Regions from separate parts of the Geobacillus sp. C56-T3 genome, predicted to be linked through region 1. Evidence: predicted binding sites of a transcription regulator. Region 1 holds the regulator's gene; the other holds the start of a gene.
The links. The regulator LexA, encoded in region 1, represses DNA repair genes until DNA is damaged. The targets are predictions, from matches to a motif close to CGAACATATGTTCG.
Positions count from the first base shown of each region.

Region 2: a site for LexA is predicted at 2,036-2,049, ahead of addB (helicase-exonuclease AddAB subunit AddB). Genes of this name have one in related genera too.

Region 1 is NC_014206.1:2,341,325-2,344,534, forward strand. Features, by position in the region: gene tkt (transketolase) at 1-35, opposite strand, end outside; gene GC56T3_RS11575 (DUF896 domain-containing protein) at 135-365, opposite strand; gene GC56T3_RS11580 (recombinase family protein) at 495-1,148, opposite strand; gene yneA (cell division suppressor protein YneA) at 1,168-1,473, opposite strand; gene lexA (transcriptional repressor LexA) at 1,625-2,248, shown strand; gene glnA (type I glutamate--ammonia ligase) at 2,312-3,210, opposite strand, start outside.
Region 2 is NC_014206.1:3,027,203-3,030,412, forward strand. Features, by position in the region: gene addB (helicase-exonuclease AddAB subunit AddB) at 1-1,995, opposite strand, end outside; gene lepB (signal peptidase I) at 2,252-2,800, opposite strand; gene GC56T3_RS14910 (TVP38/TMEM64 family protein) at 2,797-3,210, opposite strand, start outside.

The DNA.
Region 1 (3,210 bases):
GTCGTAATCGCCAACTCCTCGATTGAATGCGCCATCGTCTTCCTCCCTTTCATTAACATGGTGTCATTTACTATCATATAGAAAATCGATCGGCTTGTACAACGTTATTTTCCGGGCACCCCTCTTTCGACCGTTTAATGGAAGCGCCGCCGCTGGCTTTCCTTTAATTTTTTCGGCGTCACGTCGTTGCCGTTCGGGTCAATGACGGTCACTGTATGGAGCATATCGGTCATCGCCTTGCGGAACGCTTGAATGTACTCACGGCGCAGCTTCGCTTGCTCGAAGGCCTCTTCGGCCGACAAGCCGGCCGTTTTCGCTTTTTTCGCCAGTTCATTGATGCGGGCTAATTTATGTTTGGCAAGCATTGATCATCTTCTCCTATCTGCCATATTCTCACTCTGTTTTATCTTATCTGATCAACCGGGAAGATGGCAACGATGGCATCTTGGCTTCCTTTGCCCGCTCGCCGCTTTAGGGTCAGGCGCAGTACACGATCAACGCCGCCTTTGTTGCTCGTCCATATATTCCTGGTAACGCCGATGGACGGTCGCCTTGGACGCCTCGTAACCGAAGCTTCGCATCGTCGCGGCGATATCGGCAAACGTCAGTCCGCGCTCGCGCAAGCGGACGATCTCCTCAACCGGCAGATCAATTCGATCGCGCCCGGCGTTTTCGCCCCGGCGCCTTAGGTTCCGCTCCGGTCGGTAGCCGCTGGCGATGGCTCGCTGCATGCCACGCTTAATTTTGGCGTTATGTATTTTTCTTTGGTACTCCTCGACAATCGCGATGATGGATAACACCATCTCATCGGCCTCCGACAGCGGCATCTCCCCGCGGTGGCTGGCGCTGTATATTTTCACCCCTTGCTTTTTCAAGCAATGCAGCACCGCCATGCGCGCATGGCCGCGCCCAAGCCGCGTTTCATCTTGAATGAGCAGCACATCGACCTCGCCTTCCTCGCAAAGCGAAAGCAGCTCCAACACGCCGTCGCGGTCGGCTTCATAACCGCTCGCCTGCTCGGCGATCACTTTAACGACTTCAAATCCACACTCGGCCGCCAGCTGCTCGAGCTCATCTCGTTGCCTCGCGAGCGACGTTTCCTGTTCAGCTTTGTCCGTGCTGACTCGGCAGTAAATGACCGCCCTCATGGCCAATCCCTTCTTTCCATCACTGATTGACGGCCACCGAGCCGCCCTGCTTTGATTTTAACACAGGAATGACAATTTGTTCACCGGCGGCAAGACGCGGGCTCGGCAAATGGTTGAAATCGACGACCCAGCGGATGAACTCATCAGGCGGCATATGGTGTTCCTGTTCGTACTGTTTTGCCAGCCCCCAAAGCGTATCGCCGGGAGCGACCGTGATCGTCACGTATTCTTTTTTATCGACCGGGTTGCTGGCGTAAACGAACCCTGCCAACACGAGCGCAAACAAAAATGAAAACAAAACATAGTGCAGCAACGTTTTCCCCATTCTCCCCACCCTTTCCAGAATGTTTGTTCGCTTTCCTTCATTATAGCCAGGAACATTTGTTTGTGTCAATAAAAAACTCGAACTTATGTTTGTTTTTTCGTCTTCCACATGGTATAATGAAGGCAAATGATGTGGCGAGAGGTGTGAAACAATGACGAAACTGTCAAAACGACAACAGCAAATTTTAGAGTTTATTAAACAGGAAGTAAAAACAAAAGGCTATCCTCCGTCGGTGCGGGAAATTGGGGAAGCGGTTGGACTGGCGTCAAGTTCGACGGTCCACGGGCATCTCGCGCGCCTAGAAAGCAAAGGGTACATCCGCCGCGACCCGACAAAGCCGCGCGCCATTGAAATTTTGGACAACGATATGGCCAAGGAGAGAGAAAAAGAGGAGATCATCTCGGTGCCGATCATCGGCAAGGTGACGGCCGGCCAACCGATTACAGCGGTGGAAAACATCGAAGGCTACTTTCCGCTGCCGAAGCGGCTCGCCGCCGGCGAGGAGCAGCTGTTTATGCTTGAAGTGATGGGCGACAGCATGATCGAAGCCGGCATTCTCGACGGCGACTACGTCATCGTCCGCCAGCAGTCATCGGCCAACAACGGCGACATCGTCGTCGCCATGACGGAAGACAACGAGGCGACGGTGAAGCGGTTTTTCAAGGAAAAAGACCACATCCGCCTGCAGCCGGAAAACGCCCATCTTGAGCCGATCATCGTCCGCGACTGCACGATTCTCGGCAAAGTGATCGGCGTCTATCGCCTGTTCGACTGACTCGTGCCGGCCTGCGCCCATAAAAAAGCTGCCCTGAAAAAAACGGGGCAGCTTTTTTATGAATCAGTAGAGTTCCATATATTGGTCCAATTCCCATTGATGAACCGTTGTCCGATACATATCCCACTCAATTTCTTTCGCTTCGACGAAATGCTCGAATAAATGTTTGCCGAGCGCGTGAATCATCACTTCATCGGACTTCAAGTTTTCCAACGCTTCATGCAGCGTTGCCGGCAAATCGACAATGCCTTCTTCGAGCCGTTCTTCTTTCGTCATGACGTAAATGTTTCGATCCACTGGCGCCGGAGGAGTGAGCTTGTTGCGAATGCCGTCAAGCCCAGCGGCTAAAAGCACCGCCATGGCCAAGTATGGGTTGGCCGACGGGTCAACGCTGCGCACCTCAATGCGCGTGCTCATGCCGCGCGAAGCTGGAATGCGGATGAGCGGGCTGCGGTTGCGCGCCGACCAAGCGACGTAGCACGGCGCTTCATAGCCTGGAACAAGCCGCTTGTACGAGTTGACGGTCGGGTTCGTCACCGCCGTAAAGTTCGGCGCATGCTTCAGCACACCGGCGATAAACTGCCGCGCCGTATCGCTCAACTGCAAGTCGCCGTTCGGATCGAAAAAGGCGTTTTCACCGTTGCGGAACAGCGACAGGTTGCAATGCATTCCTGAACCGTTAATCCCAAAAATCGGCTTCGGCATAAAGGTCGCATGCAATCCATGTTTGCGGGCGATCGTTTTGACGACGAGCTTAAACGTTTGAATGTCGTCGCACGCTTTAATCGCATGGGCGTATTTAAAATCGATCTCATGCTGGCCCGGGGCGACTTCATGATGGGACGCTTCGATTTCAAACCCCATTTCCTCAAGCTCGAGCACAATGTCGCGCCGGCAGTTTTCCCCAAGATCGGTCGGCGCCAAATCGAAATAGCCGCCGCGATCGTTCAGCTCCATCGTCG
Region 2 (3,210 bases), 690 kb from region 1:
CCGGCTCGGACAAACAAGTGCCAAGTAGACAAAAAACGGGTCATAAAACAGCTGCTCCCGTCCCCCTGGGGCGAGCGCCACCCCCAACTCACGCAGCTGCTCGCGCTCCACTTCCGCCATCAGCCCGTCTTCCTTCACTTTCGCTGGAATCACGCCATCGTTGGCGCCGATGACGAACGCATACTTGATGTCAATTAAACGAGAGCGATCAAGCTGAGCCACGATCACCTGGTCCATCGCCGGCGGCACAAGGGAGAACTCCAACCGATCGAGCCCAGCCTCGATAATCTTGACAAACTCAGCGAGCGGCAGTGATTCTGTCCCGAGCATTTCTACATATTGGTCAAGCAAATCGACGACGGCGTTCCACGCCTGTTCATGCTGGCGCGCTTCAACGAGGCGGCCGTCCGCTTCCGCTTGTGCGCTCATTTTCTCTAGTTTTTTTGGAATCTGCAATTCTTCCAAAAACAGATATAATGCCATACAAAACCCGCGTCCGTCCTCCGCCCGGCGCAGACGGCGCTCCAACCGGCGAAGCGGAGGGGCCAACGCCTCGCGCCATTCATTGAGCATGTCCTCAAACTGCCGCTCTTCGTTCGTTTGTGGTACGTTCAAACCGTCAAGCGCCTGATAGCGCAGATACGCCCAGCGCTCATTGTTTGTCCACTTATCCCCTTTGATTCCGTAAGCAAGCACATAGTTTTCGAGCTTGTCGGCCGCCTCGCGCCACATGTGCAGATCGCCGTCCGTTGGAAAAAGCAAATCCGTTTTCACCGCCCGAAACACCGCTTCATATCGCCAACGCGTCACGACCGTCTCTAAGGCAGCGCGCACGAGTTCAATGAGCGGGTGGTGGTGCATCGGTTCTTTTTCATCCATAAAATACGGGATCCCAAAATCAAAAAACACCGTTTTCACCAGATCGCGGTACGCCTCCGTCTGGCGGATGATCAGCGCAATGTCGCGATAGCGCGCCCCTTCATCGCGGACAAGGCGGATGATTTCGCGTGCGACCGCTTCGATTTCCGCTCGGCGATTGGACGCCTCATAAAGATGGACGGCATCGGTCTTTGCACCATATGGAAGCAACGGGCGTCGGTGAAATTGCGCCTCAAGATGAACGAGCGCCCTGTCTTCATGGCGTCGGTTGGCCGAAAGCACGATCGGCTCTTCGATCGCAATGTCATTGCTTAGCGCCAACTCCCTCAGCTGGCGGTACGTTTGCGCCGGCAAATAAAAGAGATGAAGTTCGTCCGGCATTCCGTCGTCATACGGGCGGTCGATCGTCAAACAAACGGTGACGCGCCGGCAATGGCGAAGAAGCTGTTCGATGATCATATATTCTTGCGGCGCAAAATGATGAAAGCCGTCGATGTAAATATCGGCATCCCGCAAATAACTTGAGCGCGGAATATGCTCAGCGAGCAAGCGCAAATAATCTTCCGAATCAAGATAGTGGCCGATAAGACTTTTCTCAAGTTCCTCATACACAAGCGCGACATCGCTCAACTTGTCAGCGAGCAAGCGGCGGCCCGGTTGATCAGGCCCATCCTCGAACGCCTCAGCATGTCGGCGGAGTTCGCCCGGCGTCAGGCAATACCGTTTGCATTCGGTGATCATTTCGTTCAGCTGCTCGATAAACCCATGTTTGTCCGCCGCGCGGCCAAACAGTTTCAGCTCTTGTTTGCGTTGCTCAATAATTTTGCGGATCATCATCTGCACGCCAACATCATGAATGTGGTACCGGGTCATGCCGCCTGTTTCCTGCAGCACGCGCCAAGCGAGACGGGTGAAGCTGAACACTTGGGCGCGAATCATCCCGTCCACTCCCTCGGTATGTATCAACGCGTATTCGCATTGAAATGTCATTTGCTCCGGAACGAGATAGACGATCGCCCTTCCTTTTGGATCCTCTTGCAACTGGCGGCGAATTTCTTCGAGGCAGACAGCCGTTTTCCCACTTCCTGACCGTCCGAGCAAAAACCGCAGCGACATTGTATCCACCACCATTCGTTTCCTTTATTTGTTTTATTTTAGCACGTATGTTCGCTTTTGGGAAGAAAAAAACGCCCTTCCGGCTGCGGGTTATATAGAGGCAATCTGAAACGTTAACGTTTGTTTCTTTTTGTGGATCCAGCCGACATGTCAGCGACTGTCGGACGACTGAACAACCTCGCTTCGAAGGATCCATTTATTGGTCTCTGAAGCTTCACTTCGTTATAGAAGCGGAAGACTTCTTTCGAGATTAAGGTTAAAACTGAAAGGCGAACTGTTTAAACGGCCAGTAGCGAAAGTCCACCTTGCCGACAATTTGGTTGATTTTGACAAACCCAAAATGGCGGCTGTCCCAGCTGCTAAGCCGGTTGTCGCCAAGAACGAAAATGCAGCCGGGAGGCACCCGTGTTTTCCCGGTCACCTCCTCAAGCGTAAAATCCCCGGTCAGCCTGCCGTCAAGCAACTTTTGCTTATACGGGCGCAAATACGGTTCGTCAACTTTTTTTCCGTTGACATACAAGATGTCATTTTTGTACGCGATCCGATCGCCAGGCAGGCCGATAACCCGCTTGACGTAATCTTCCTTTTTGTTGGCGTGAAAAACGATAATGTCGAACCGGCGAATAGGCCCGATGTCGTAGGAAAGCTTATTGACGATCAGCAAATTGCCGCTCTCTAGCGTCGGCATCATCGATTTTCCTTCCACCACGTAATTGCTGAACACGAACAACCGAAGCATGGCGACAACACAAACGGCAACAAACCATGGCCATCGGCGGCCTCGTTTTTCTTTTTGCTTGGTCACTCCCCGCCCTCCTCGCCGCCTTGTTCTTCCGTCAACGAAAATCGCGCTTCCACCCGTTTTCCGGCGTACCAAAGCAACAGAACGACTGCGGCGATCATCGCCGTGCGCAGCGGCTGACGGATGAGCGCCTTCAAGTCATAGCCGATAAAACTGATGGTAAACACCATGATCATCTTTCCTAGCAGCACCGCCAATACAAACTGCTGGCGGCTGATGCGCGACAGTCCGGCAACAATATTGACAAGCGCCGATGGGGTGAACGGAAAGCAATACAACAAAAACAGCGGACCAAATCCGTGTCGCTCAATCCAATGCATAAACTGCCGCACTTTCGGGTGGCGGCGGACAAAGTGAAAAAAACGCTTCTGCCCCACTTTCCGCGTCAGCCAAAACACGATGAGCGAGCCAAG